Regions from separate parts of the Rhizobium sp. BK275 genome, predicted to be linked through region 1. Evidence: riboswitches for the same ligand, from Rfam matches in the RefSeq annotation. Region 1 holds a riboswitch; the other holds the start of a gene.
The links. Region 1 has a riboswitch for S-adenosylmethionine ahead of metA (homoserine O-succinyltransferase). Riboswitches for the same ligand answer to the same signal wherever they lie in the genome.
Positions count from the first base shown of each region.

Region 2: another riboswitch for S-adenosylmethionine. It lies ahead of FHT82_RS08240 (O-succinylhomoserine sulfhydrylase); the one in region 1 lies ahead of metA (homoserine O-succinyltransferase).

Region 1 is NZ_JACHZL010000006.1:269,518-275,537, reverse strand. Features, by position in the region: gene FHT82_RS20265 (ABC-F family ATP-binding cassette domain-containing protein) at 1-888, shown strand, start outside; gene FHT82_RS20260 (VOC family protein) at 992-1,390, shown strand; gene FHT82_RS20255 (DUF5666 domain-containing protein) at 1,555-2,184, shown strand; gene FHT82_RS20250 (ABC transporter ATP-binding protein/permease) at 2,235-4,076, opposite strand; SAM riboswitch at 4,225-4,302, shown strand; gene metA (homoserine O-succinyltransferase) at 4,350-5,273, shown strand; gene FHT82_RS20240 (aldose epimerase family protein) at 5,414-6,020, shown strand, end outside.
Region 2 is NZ_JACHZL010000002.1:474,548-480,567, reverse strand. Features, by position in the region: tRNA gene FHT82_RS08260 (tRNA-Thr) at 1-58, shown strand, start outside; gene FHT82_RS08255 (hypothetical protein) at 189-362, shown strand; tRNA gene FHT82_RS08250 (tRNA-Gly) at 394-467, opposite strand; gene FHT82_RS08245 (2'-deoxycytidine 5'-triphosphate deaminase) at 527-1,621, opposite strand; SAM riboswitch at 1,694-1,772, shown strand; gene FHT82_RS08240 (O-succinylhomoserine sulfhydrylase) at 1,819-3,003, shown strand; gene apaG (Co2+/Mg2+ efflux protein ApaG) at 3,191-3,583, shown strand; gene FHT82_RS08230 (Hsp33 family molecular chaperone) at 3,584-4,576, opposite strand; gene argF (ornithine carbamoyltransferase) at 4,668-5,585, opposite strand; gene FHT82_RS08220 (aspartate aminotransferase family protein) at 5,631-6,020, opposite strand, start outside.

The sequences.
Region 1 (6,020 bases):
CTGGTCGGTCCCAACGGCGCCGGCAAGACGACGCTTCTGAAGATGCTGACCGGCCAGCTTGCGCCTGATAACGGTACGGTGAAGCTTGGCACCAATCTCGAAATTGCCACTCTCGACCAGAAGCGCGAAGATCTGAACCCCGAGGATACACTTGCCAACTATTTGACGGATGGGCGTGGCGAAAACCTGCTGGTCAATGGCGAGCAGCGGCATGTGACCGGCTACATGAAGGAATTCCTGTTCCAGCCGGAGCAGGCGCGCACACCGATCAAGAACCTCTCCGGCGGCGAGCGTGCCCGGTTGATGCTGGCGCGCATCCTGTCGCGGCCGACCAACCTGCTGATCCTGGACGAACCGACCAACGACCTCGACATCGAGACGCTGGATCTGCTGCAGGAAATTGTCACAGGTTTTCCCGGCACCGTCATCCTCGTCAGCCACGATCGCGATTTTCTCGACAGGACGGTGACCTCGACGATCGCGCCTGCCAATCCGGAAGCGCCGGACGGACGCTGGATCGAATATGCCGGCGGCTATTCCGATATGCTGGCACAGCGCAAGGGTGCCGCCGAAGAGCGCCGCAAGGCTGAGAAGGCGGTGGAGAAGCCGAAGTCGCAGGAGGCTGCGGCTGCCGCTCCGTCCGTCTCGAAGGGCAAGCTCTCCTACAAGCAGAAATTCGCGCTCGAAAACCTGCCGAAGGAAATGGCGAAGGCGGAGGCCGAGATCGCCAAGCGCGAGAAGAAAATGGCTGATCCGAGCCTCTTCACCAAGGACCCGGCGACGTTCAGCCGGCTGGCATCGGAAATGGAGAAGCTACGCGAAAACCTGACCAAGATGGAAGAGGAATGGCTAGAGCTCGAAATCTTGCGGGAAGAGCTGGAAGGTTGATCGGAATAAAAATTTCTCGAATGTCGGATCGGGTGGTTATTGGCCGTCCTTGGGCCGAGCGTGATCAACGGCATGGTGCCGCCACGTCATAAGGGAGATTTTCATGCGCATGATTTTCGTGAACCTGCCGGTCAAGGACCTCGTCAAGTCGAAGGAGTTCTTCTCGGCGCTCGGCTTTTCCTACAATCCGAATTTTACCACCGACGACGCTGCCTGTATGATCGTCGAGGAAAATATCTACGTGATGCTGCTGACCCACGGTCACTTCCAACAGTTCATCGAAGGCGATATCGCCGATACGTCCAAGGGCAAGGAAGTGCTGACCTGCCTTTCGGCCGGCAGCCGCGTCGAGGTGGATGACTACCTGAAGAAGGCGCTGGCAGCCGGCGGCAAGCCCTGGAAGCCGATCCTCGACATGGGTCCAATGTACGGATGCAGCTTCCAGGATCTCGACGGTCATGTCTGGGAAATCATGTATATGGATATGTCTGCTGCCGGCTGAGCCGGTATTTCCAAAGATCTGGTGTGGACTTCCGGTATCCGGATCGAGTTGCCGGAGTCCATTTTCTCTCACTTTTCCTTGATTCGTCAGTGTTGCGTCATGCGGCATAGAGTGCCGCTCGGCAGCCGGGACCGTGCCGATCAGAGGCAAGAAGGAAGAGTCACATGTCTCGCAAATCCTATACCGGACTATTCATGGCGCTTGCCGCCAGCAGTTTTGTCGTGCTCGGCCTTTCGCAGGCAGCGAGCGCGCAGGAAACGCAACGCATGCGCGTGCGTGGCACGATCGAGAGCCTTAGCGGCGATACACTGACCGTCAAGACCCGCGAGGGCAGCGACACGACGGTGGCACTTAAATCGGGCTGGAAGGTCGCTGGCATCAAAAATGCGTCGGTGGACGACATCAAGGTCGGCGATTTCGTCGGCGTCGCCTCCCTGCCGAAAGGCACAGGTCCCGATGGTGCCATCGAGGTGCTGATTTTCCCGGCAGCGATGAAGGGTACCGGCGAAGGCAACCGTCCGTGGGACGTGCAGCCGAACAGCTCGATGACGAATGCGACCGTCAGCAATGCGGTCAAGGCCGTCGATGGTCATACGATCACGCTGACTTATCAAGGCAAGGAAAAGACCATCTCGATTGCCGACGGCACGCCGATCGTCACCTTTGCGCCGGCGACGAAGGACGACCTGAAGCCGGGTGCAGGCGTCATCGTCATGGCGGAAAAGGCAGCCGACGGCAGCATCTCGGCCGCGCAGGTCACCGTCGGCGTCCACGGCGTGATGCCGCCAATGTAAGACACACAGTTCCGGACGCAAAACCGCTACATAATTTTATGGGAATTGCCTTAAAGCGCCGGGGCGCGGGCTGCCGCGGCGCTCGACCCGAGAACCGAAACTACCGGCTCTTCCTCGGATTTCGAGGGCAGCGCCAGCAGATGCAATGTGCGCGGATGCAGCGCTTCCAGATAGGTCTCCGAGCGGCCGATATAGATCATGCCGGTGTCCGGCATAGTGGCAAGCAGCTTCGTCATCGTATGCTGCCATTCCGGCTCCATGCCCTCGAGCACTTCGTCGAAAACGACCCAACGGGGCTTGACGAGAAGCAGACGGGCAAAGCCGATTGCCTTTTGCTCGTCGGCGTCGAGAAGCTTGTCCCAGCGCGCGCGGCTGTCGAGTCGGGCAACCAGCGCATGCAGACCGGCAGCCTCAAGCGCGGCTTCGATGGCCGCCGTGTCATAGGCCTCGGGTTTTTCGGGGAATGAGATTGCCTCACGCAGCGTTCCGCCGGGGACATAGGCGACCTGCGGGATGAACAGGATGTCGGCAATCGGCGGCAGACCCATCGTACCTTTACCGCACGGCCAGAGGCCGGCCATGGCCTGGAAGAGCAGGCGGCGGTTCACGCTGTGATCGCCGTTGATCATGACCTTCTCGCCGGCCTTGATCGTAACATCCGTTTCGCGTATCCGGAAGCCGCCGCAATCCTCGATGTCTTCGCCAAGCTTGGCGAAGATGACGATATTCTTCAGCGTCAGCGTATCTGCTGCGGTTTCCTCATAAACGATGGCGTCCTTCAGATCGAAGTCGTCGTCCATCTCCTGCAGTGCCTGGCGGAAATCGGTGACGCGCATCAGCGTGGCGCGCCATTCGGCGATCGGGCCGAAGTTGGCGACATACCAGCGCAGTGCCGTGTTGACCTGGTTGAAGGCCCCGACCGACATCATCAGCTGGCCGAAGGTAAGGCCGCCGGAGAAATAGGCGGGTGCTGCAACGATGATCGGAATGACGATGACCAGCCAGCCATAACCTGCCGAAACCCAGGTGAGGTTGGTATTGGCCATGGCGAGACGCTTGATAACCGCGAGAACGTTGCTGATGTCGATATTGATGCGCTTGCGCTCGTTTTCCTCGCCGTGCGCCACTGTAATCGCTGGCATGTTCTCGTTGGCGTGCATCAGCGCGAAGCGCAATTCGGCTTCCTTGGAGAAGCGGTCTGCATTGAGCTTGACAAGTTTGCGGCCGACGACCTGGCTTAGTACCGAGGCCGATGCAGCATAGAAGATTGCCGCCCAGACCATGTAGCCTGGAATGGAAAAACTGTAGCCGCTGATATGGAAGATGAAGCCGCTCGAAAGCTCCCACAACACGCCGATGAAGCTGACGAGTAGTATGGTCGACTGCAGGAGGCCGAGCACGAGACCGGTGGTGCTTTCGGCCAGGTTGCGGGAGTCCTCATGCAGCCGCTGGTCCGGATTGACGCCGAGAATGCCGATGGTAGAGAGTTTGAGGGCGCGCTTGCGCTTCAGCCATTGATCGACGAGATCGCGCGAAAGCCCTTCGCGCATATAGAGCGCAGTCATCTGGTTCAGCCAGGCCTGCAGCACGTTGAGTAGCAGTAGCGCGCCGGCGATCATCGCGAAGATTTCGAGCTGGTGGAAGAACTCTCCAAGATCACGGCGTTCGAGGGAATCGTAGAAGGGGGCGTTCCATTCGTTGAGGATCACCTGTCCGTAGGCTGTCGCCAGGATGATGACGACAAGCAGGATCGCAAGCCCCACGACCTTGCCGCGGACCTGCGAATTCCAGAATGCGGAGAACATCACTCCAAGCCGATATGTCAGGCTGAGATCATACCCTACCCGGTCCTGACTCTGGATGCCCCTCCCCCTTTCGATGTTATTTGCCATTACAAGTTTCCAAATCCGCCCATCCCTATATTAATAACATGGGGGCGTCACTGGTCCATCAACAGATTCCGCCACGCATAAAGAAAGCGTGATGGCTTTTGCAGCTATCTGCATTGACAGTTGATTCGAAGCTGGACTGGCGCTATCTAGGATGCCTTGTGGTGATTTGGCCGGCCGGCTTGCAGCCACGTTAAATAAGTCGCTAAAGGGCCGCGTGCGGACCGGTAGCGATTCTTTCGCCGCCGGTTTTTTATTTTGATCGAGTTGACCGCAATGCCCATCAAGATCCCCGATACGCTGCCCGCCTTCGAAACCCTTGTGAACGAAGGTGTGCGGGTGATGACCGAAACGGTGGCGATCCGCCAGGATATCCGCCCGCTGCAGATCGGGCTGCTGAACCTCATGCCGAACAAAATCAAGACCGAGGTGCAGATGGCGCGCCTGGTGGGTGCTTCGCCGCTGCAGGTGGAATTCTCGCTGGTCCGTGTCGGCAACCACAAGGCCAAGAATACATCTGAAGAACATCTGCTCGCCTTCTACCAGACCTGGGAGGAAGTGAAGCACCGCAAGTTTGACGGCTTCATCATCACGGGGGCGCCGATCGAGACGCTGCCTTACGAGGACGTTACCTATTGGAAGGAAATGCAGCAGATTTTCGACTGGACCCAGACAAACGTCCATTCGACCATGAATGTCTGCTGGGGCGCGATGGCGGGGATTTATCATTTCCACGGCGTGCCGAAGTATGAGCTGAAGGAAAAGGCCTTCGGCGTTTACCGCCACCGAAATCTCAAGCCCTCTTCCGTTTATCTCAATGGTTTCTCTGACAATTTCGAGGTTCCGGTGTCGCGCTGGACCGAGGTGCGCCGGGCCGACATCGAGAAGGTCGGCGGCCTCGAGATCCTGATGGAATCGAGCGAGATGGGCGTCTGTCTCGTCCACGAGCCGAAGGGTCGGCGGCTCTATATCTTCAATCACGTCGAATATGATTCCACGTCTCTCTCGGACGAATATTTCCGCGACGTGAATGCCGGCGTGCCGATCAAGATGCCGCACAATTACTTCCCGCATAACGATCCGGCACTTGCGCCGCAGAACCGCTGGCGCAGCCATGCGCATCTGCTTTTCGGCAACTGGATCAATGAGATCTACCAGACGACGCCCTACGATATCGAAGAGATCGGCTCGGACATCTGAGCGTTACAGGGTGGGTTTAGAAATGGCGCCGTCGCACTTCCGCGACGGCGTTTTGTTTTCTGGGTCCGCCCGGTTGCGATTTGCAGCGAATGGAGGCAGGTTCCGGTTCCTGAATCCTAGGGATGGAGTGAGCGTCGATCATGGTGGACAAATTGGAACGGGAAGTTTTCGGACAGACGAAGGAGGGGGAGACCGTCCATCGCGTCGTCATCCGCGGTGGTGGACTGACGGTCAAGGTGTTGACCTGGGGTGCGGTTATCCAGGACGCGCGGCTGGAGGGCCATGATGCGCCGCTGGTGCTCGGCTTCGAGGATTTCAGCAGCTACCTCGCCCATTCGCCCTTCTTCGGGGCAACGCCGGGCCGCTGCGCCAACCGCGTCGGCGATGGCAAGTTCACGCTCGACGGCAAGGCTTACCAACTCGAACTCAACGAGAAGGGCGTCACGCATCTTCATGGCGGCAGCAACAATATCGGCACGCTCGTCTGGACGATCGTCGAACACGAGGCCGACCGCGTAGTGCTGAAGATCGTCGACCGCGATGGCCGTGCTGGTTATCCCGGCAACTGCACGATCCAGGCGACCTATCGTGTGCATGGCAATGGCGAGCTTTCCGTCAATTACGAGACGACGACGGACCAGCCGACGATTGCCAACGTCTGCCAGCATTCCTATTTCAATCTCGATGGCCGCGAAGATGCCTTGGCGCATGAGATCATGATCGCCGCCGACCACTATCTGCCGACCA
Region 2 (6,020 bases), on a different contig from region 1:
GGTGAGCACACCCTTGGTAAGGGTGAGGTCGGTGGTTCAATCCCACTCGGCAGCACCAGTTTTCATCAATAAAATCAGACAGAAATCTGTTGGTTATAGTCTGGCCAATCAGCGCAAAACGGCATAAGACTTCGGAACAGATCGCGAATTGCACCGACGCTGCCGGCGTACCCAACAATGTCTGGTCTATGGATACGCGCGCAGGCGCCGTTTCGGAGACCGTCGAGGCAACGGGGTCGCTGGAAATGGCCAGCAATCTGGCCACTCACACGACCGTCAAGATGACGAAAAAGTACAGCCGCGGCGACGGACTTGAGCAAAATCGCAAAATTGCCGAGGCCCGCGCCGAGTCACGCAAGTGAAACGCCGATATACTTAAGTTATTGAAGTTGCTGGAGCGGGTGAAGGGAATCGAACCCTCGTATTCAGCTTGGGAAGCTGCTGCTCTACCATTGAGCTACACCCGCCAACCGCTTGAGACTTCCAACAGATGGCCGCCGCTGTCAAGTCGCGGCATTACCGCACGTCAAATGCGGAAATGCTTCGAAAGCTTGAGGCCCTGCGCCTGATAGTTGGAGCCGAGACCCGAACCATAGAGGCTCGACGGCTGTTCCTGCATATGCTCATAGATCAGGCGGCCGACGATCTGGCCGTCTTCGAGGATGAAGGGTACTTCGTGGCTGCGCACTTCCAGCACGGCGCGGCTGCCGCGCCCGCCGGCGGGCGCATGGCCGAAGCCGGGATCGAAGAAGCCGGCATAGTGGACGCGGAATTCGCCGACGAGCGGATCGAAGGGCGTCATTTCCGCCGCATATTGCGGGGGAACATGCACGGCCTCACGCGAGACGAGAATGTAGAATTCATCCGGATCGAGGATCAGCTCGTTACGGCCGCGGCTATAGAGCGGCTCCCAGAAATCGAAGATATCGTGCTGAGCCTTCTTGTCGACATCGACGACGGCCGTGTGGTGTTTGCCGCGATAACCGATCAGGCCTTCATCGTCGCCCGTCAGATCGATCGACAGCGCGATACCGCCGCCGGAGACGTTCGGCTGCTTGGCGGCGACGAGCGTTTCCGTTGCGTGCAACTTCAGAAGCTCGGGCTCGCCGAGAACCGAGTGGCCAACACGGAAGCGGATCTGCGACAGGCGCGAGCCGCGGCGCACGACGATGGGAAAAGTGCGCGGGCTGATTTCGAGATAGAGCGGGCCGGAATAGCCGGCCGGGATTTTGTCGAACTCCTGCGCGTAATCGGTGATGACGCGGGTGAAGATATCGAGCCGGCCGGTCGAGCTTTTGGGATTGGCCGAAGCCGACATGTCGGCCGGCAGATCGAGGCGCTCCATCAGCGGCACGATGTAGACGCAGCCGGTTTCCAGCACCGCGCCTTCGCTGAGGTCGATGACATGCAGGCTCAGCCGGTCGAGCTTGTCGGAGACGAGATGGGACGGGCCGGGCATGAAGCTGGCGCGGACCCGGAAAGCCTTGGCGCCCAGCCGCAGATCCAGGCTTGCGGGCTGGATCTGGTCACGATCCAGCTCGCGCTCGCTTTGAAGACGCCCCGTTTCAAACAGCGCGGAAATCGCGCGGTCGGCCAGAATTCCAGTATCGCGAGCCATCATGCTCCATCCTAATTTGCCGCCGACAAAACCAAAGTCGGGGAATTGACGCAAGCGCAGAACGGCAGTATTGCAAATTTATCCCGTGGTGATTTGGCCGGTCGGCTTGCAGCCACGTTAAATAAGTGGCTAAAAAGACCGGGTTGAAAACCGGTCTGCATTTGCGGCCGGTTTTTTTGTTGTTTGAAAGTGGTGATGGCATGAGCAAGACCTGGCGCCCGGCAACCCAACTCGTCCACGGCGGAACGCTGCGCTCGCAGTACGGCGAGACTTCAGAGGCAATCTATCTCACGCAGGGTTTCGTCTACGATACGTCCGAAGCGGCCGAAGCGCGCTTCAAGGGCGAGACCGAAGGTTTCATCTACGCGCGCTATGGCAGCCCCACCAATGACATGTTCGAAAAGCGCATGTGCGCGCTCGAAGGCGCTGAAGATGCCCGCGCCACGGCTTCCGGCATGGCCGCCGTCACCGCCGCCATTCTCTGCCAGCTGAAGGCCGGCGATCACATCGTTGCAGCGCGTGCCCTCTTCGGCTCCTGCCGCTGGGTGGTCGAGACGCTGGCGCCGAAATACGGCATCGACTGCACGCTGGTCGACGGCCGCTACCTCGAAAACTGGGAAAAGGCGATTACGCCGAAGACCAAGGTGTTCTTCCTGGAAAGCCCGACCAACCCGACGCTGGAAGTAGTCGATATTGCCGGTGTCGCCAAGCTCGCCAACCAGATCGGCGCCAAGGTCGTCGTCGACAACGTCTTTGCAACGCCGCTCTTCCAGAAGCCGCTGGAACTCGGCGCGCATATCGTCGTCTATTCCGCGACCAAGCACATCGACGGCCAGGGCCGCTGCCTCGGCGGCGTGGTTCTCTCCGACAAGGAATGGATCGACGAGAACCTGCACGACTATTTCCGCCACACCGGCCCGGCCATGTCGCCCTTCAATGCCTGGACACTCCTGAAGGGTATCGAAACGCTGCCGCTGCGCGTCAAGCAGCAGACGCAGAATGCGGCTGATATCGCCGATTTCCTCGCCGATCAGGGCAAGGTCGCCAAGGTCATCTATCCCGGCCGCAAGGACCATCCGCAGGCCGATATCATCGCCAAGCAGATGTCGGGCGGCTCGACGCTCGTCTGCTTCGAGCTGAAGGGCGGCAAGGAAGCGGCCTTTGCGCTGCAGAACGCGCTTGAGATCGTGAAGATCTCCAACAATCTCGGCGACTCCAAGAGCCTGATCACTCATCCGGCCACGACGACGCACAAGAACCTGACGGACGAGGCCCGCGCCGAACTCGGCATTTCGCCGGGCACGGTGCGCCTCTCGGCCGGCATCGAAGACACGGATGATCTCCTTGAGGATTTCGCCCGCGCGCTCGCCAAAGTTTCGGCCTGATCATCAAACCACGGCCGCGGAAAGCACCCCGGCCGTGGCATTTGCCTTGAAATTAACACTGAGAGTTAGGCTTAATGAACGAAAGACCGCCTAACCGGGGTGGCGGGGCCGCGATCACTGTCCCGTTTCTTGACGGATGGGGCCTCTTATAAGATACGGGTAACATATCTTGACTAAGGTGTAAGGCATGTATCGCGCCCTCACACGAGACATCGAAGTGGTTGTCGAACCCTTTTATCTGGAGGAGCAATCCGATCCGGACGACGATCGTTATGTCTGGGGTTACCGCGTCGTGATCGCCAACAACTCCGACATAGCCGTGCGTCTCGTCAACCGCTACTGGAATATCACCGACCAGAACGGGCAGATCGACGAGGTCAGCGGCCCCGGCGTCGTCGGCGAGCAGCCGCGGCTGCAGCCGGGCGATACCTATGAATATTCATCCGGCTGTCCGCTGGATACGCCATCCGGCCTGATGTTCGGCCACTATCAGATGGAGACAGACGAAGGCGAGTTGTTCGATGTCGACATACCCGCCTTCTCCTTGGATTCACCCGGCCTGCTGCGGGTACTCAACTGATCACTCCGCCGGTGCAACCTCGTTCACCGGGAAGCGATAGGTGGTCGAGCAGAATTCGCAGGTCACGGCAATCTCGCCGTTTTCCTGGCTTTCCTCTACTTCCTCGGCACTGAAACCCTTCAGCACGTTGCCGATCTTTTCCCGCGAACAGCTGCAACGGTCGAAGACCGCGCGCGGGTCGTAGACGCGCACGCCGCGTTCGTGGAAAAGGCGGAACAGCAGGCGTTCAGTGCCGACCAGCGGATCGGTCAGTTCATCGGCATCCACGGTTTCGACGAGCGAGCGGGCTTCCGCCCAGGCATCGTCCTCGAGATGAGCGCGTTCGCCCGTATCGCCATCGCCGCCGTGAAGATCGGCCTGACGCATACGCTCCGGCGCTTCCGGCAGAAACTGGGCAACGAGGCCCCCTGCCCGCCAGCGGTGACGCGGCTTGCCATGATCGTCACGATCGAAGAGCTCGGCGGCGGCAAGGCGCACACGCGTCGGGATCTGCTCCGATTGGCGGAAATAGACGCCGGCAATGTCTTCCAGCGAGGTACCGTCAAGTGCCACGATGCCCTGATAGGGCTGGCTGAACTTGCCCTGGTCGATGGTGAAGGCGAGCACGCCCTTGCCCAGAAGCTGTTCCGGCTCGGTTTCACCTGCCGCAATCGCCTTGTCGAGCAGGGCCTGATCGAAGCGGGCATAGGCCCGGACGTTTTCCGGCGTCGAGAAATCGGCGACGAGCAGATCGACAGGGCCGTCGCTCTTGGTCTGGACGGTAAATTTGCCGTCGAACTTCAGCGATGTGCCGAGCAACACCGTGAGCACCACCACTTCCGCCAGAAGGCGGGCGACGGGCGTCGGATAGTGATGGCGTTCGAGGATCGAATCCAGCATCGGACCGAGCTGGACGGCGCGACCGCGCACATCAAGCCCTTCGACTTGGAAAGGGACGACATGGTCATCGCCGGCGAAATCGAACTCGCCGAGGGCGGCGGCAGCTTCTGCCATGGCTTTCACTCCTGTTTTGTCAGAGCAGCCGGCTAGCGCGCCGGCTGCTTGCGCAGCCGCGAGTTTTGGACTCGCGACATCCGATTATGGTTCAGATCGCGCCCAGGCACCAAGCAAGAATCGACTTCTGCGCATGAAGACGGTTTTCCGCTTCATCGAAGACCACGGATTGCGGGCCGTCGATCACCTCGTCCGTCACCTCCTCACCGCGGTGAGCGGGAAGGCAATGCATGAACAATGCGTCTTTGCCGGCCTGCGCCATCAAATGCGCGTTGACCTGATAAGGCTGGAAGACATTGTGACCGCGAGCCCGATGTTCCTGATTCATTGAGACCCAGGTATCGGTCACCACGCAATCGACGCCGGCGACCGCACGGTCAGCATCATGGTAAAGCATGATTTCGGCGCCCTCATTGCGGGCCCAATTCAGATAGTGATCCTTCGGCTCGGAACCAAGGGGTACGGCCATGTTCATGCGGTAGCCGAAACGGGCGGCTCCTTCCACCAGGGAATGCAGCACGTTGTTGCCGTCGCCCGTCCAGGCGATCGTCTTGCCCTTGATCGGGCCGCGATGCTCTTCGAAGGTCATGACATCGGCCATGATCTGGCAGGGATGGGTATCGTCCGTCAGCGCGTTGATGACGGGCACCGTGGCATGCTCGGCGAGCTCCAGCATACGGCTGTGCTCGGTCGTGCGGATCATGATCGCATCGACATAGCGCGACAGAACCTTGGCGGTGTCGCCGATCGTCTCGGCGCGGCCGAGCTGCATTTCGGTACCCGACAGGAACAGCGTTTCGCCGCCGAGCTGGCGCATGCCGACATCGAAGGAGACGCGGGTTCGGGTCGACGGCTTCTCGAAAATCATGGCCAGCATCTTGCCGGCGAGCGGCTTGTCAGCCGTACCGGCCTTGAATGCCTGCTTTCGCAGCTTGGCGTCATCCATGATGGTTCTGAGGTCGGATGTGGTGACTGCGGAGAGATCGAGGAAGTGTTTGGGGGAAGCCATCGTTCGTTACCTGCTACGCCCGCCAGCGGGCGGGGCATTGTCCTTTCAAGCGGTCTTCTTGACCTTGGCGGCGCGGATGCTTTCGGCGGCATGCTCGATGCGGGAAATCCCTTCGCGCGCCTCCTCTGCGGTTACGACCAGCGGCGGAAGCAGACGGATGACGTTGTCGCCCGCTGGGATTGCCAGAAGATGTGCTGCGCGGATCGCCTGTAACAGCTCAGCCGAGGGAACAGCGGCCTTGATGCCGAGCAGCAGACCTTCGCCCCTGACATCCTCGATTACGTCAGGATAACGATCCTTGAGCGAGGCAAGGCCCTGACGGAAGATGAGGGTAACATCACGCACATGCTGCAGAAAGCCGTCGGCCAGGATGATATCCAGCACCGCGCTGCCGACAGCCATGGCAAGCGGGTTGCCGCCATAGGTTGAGCCATG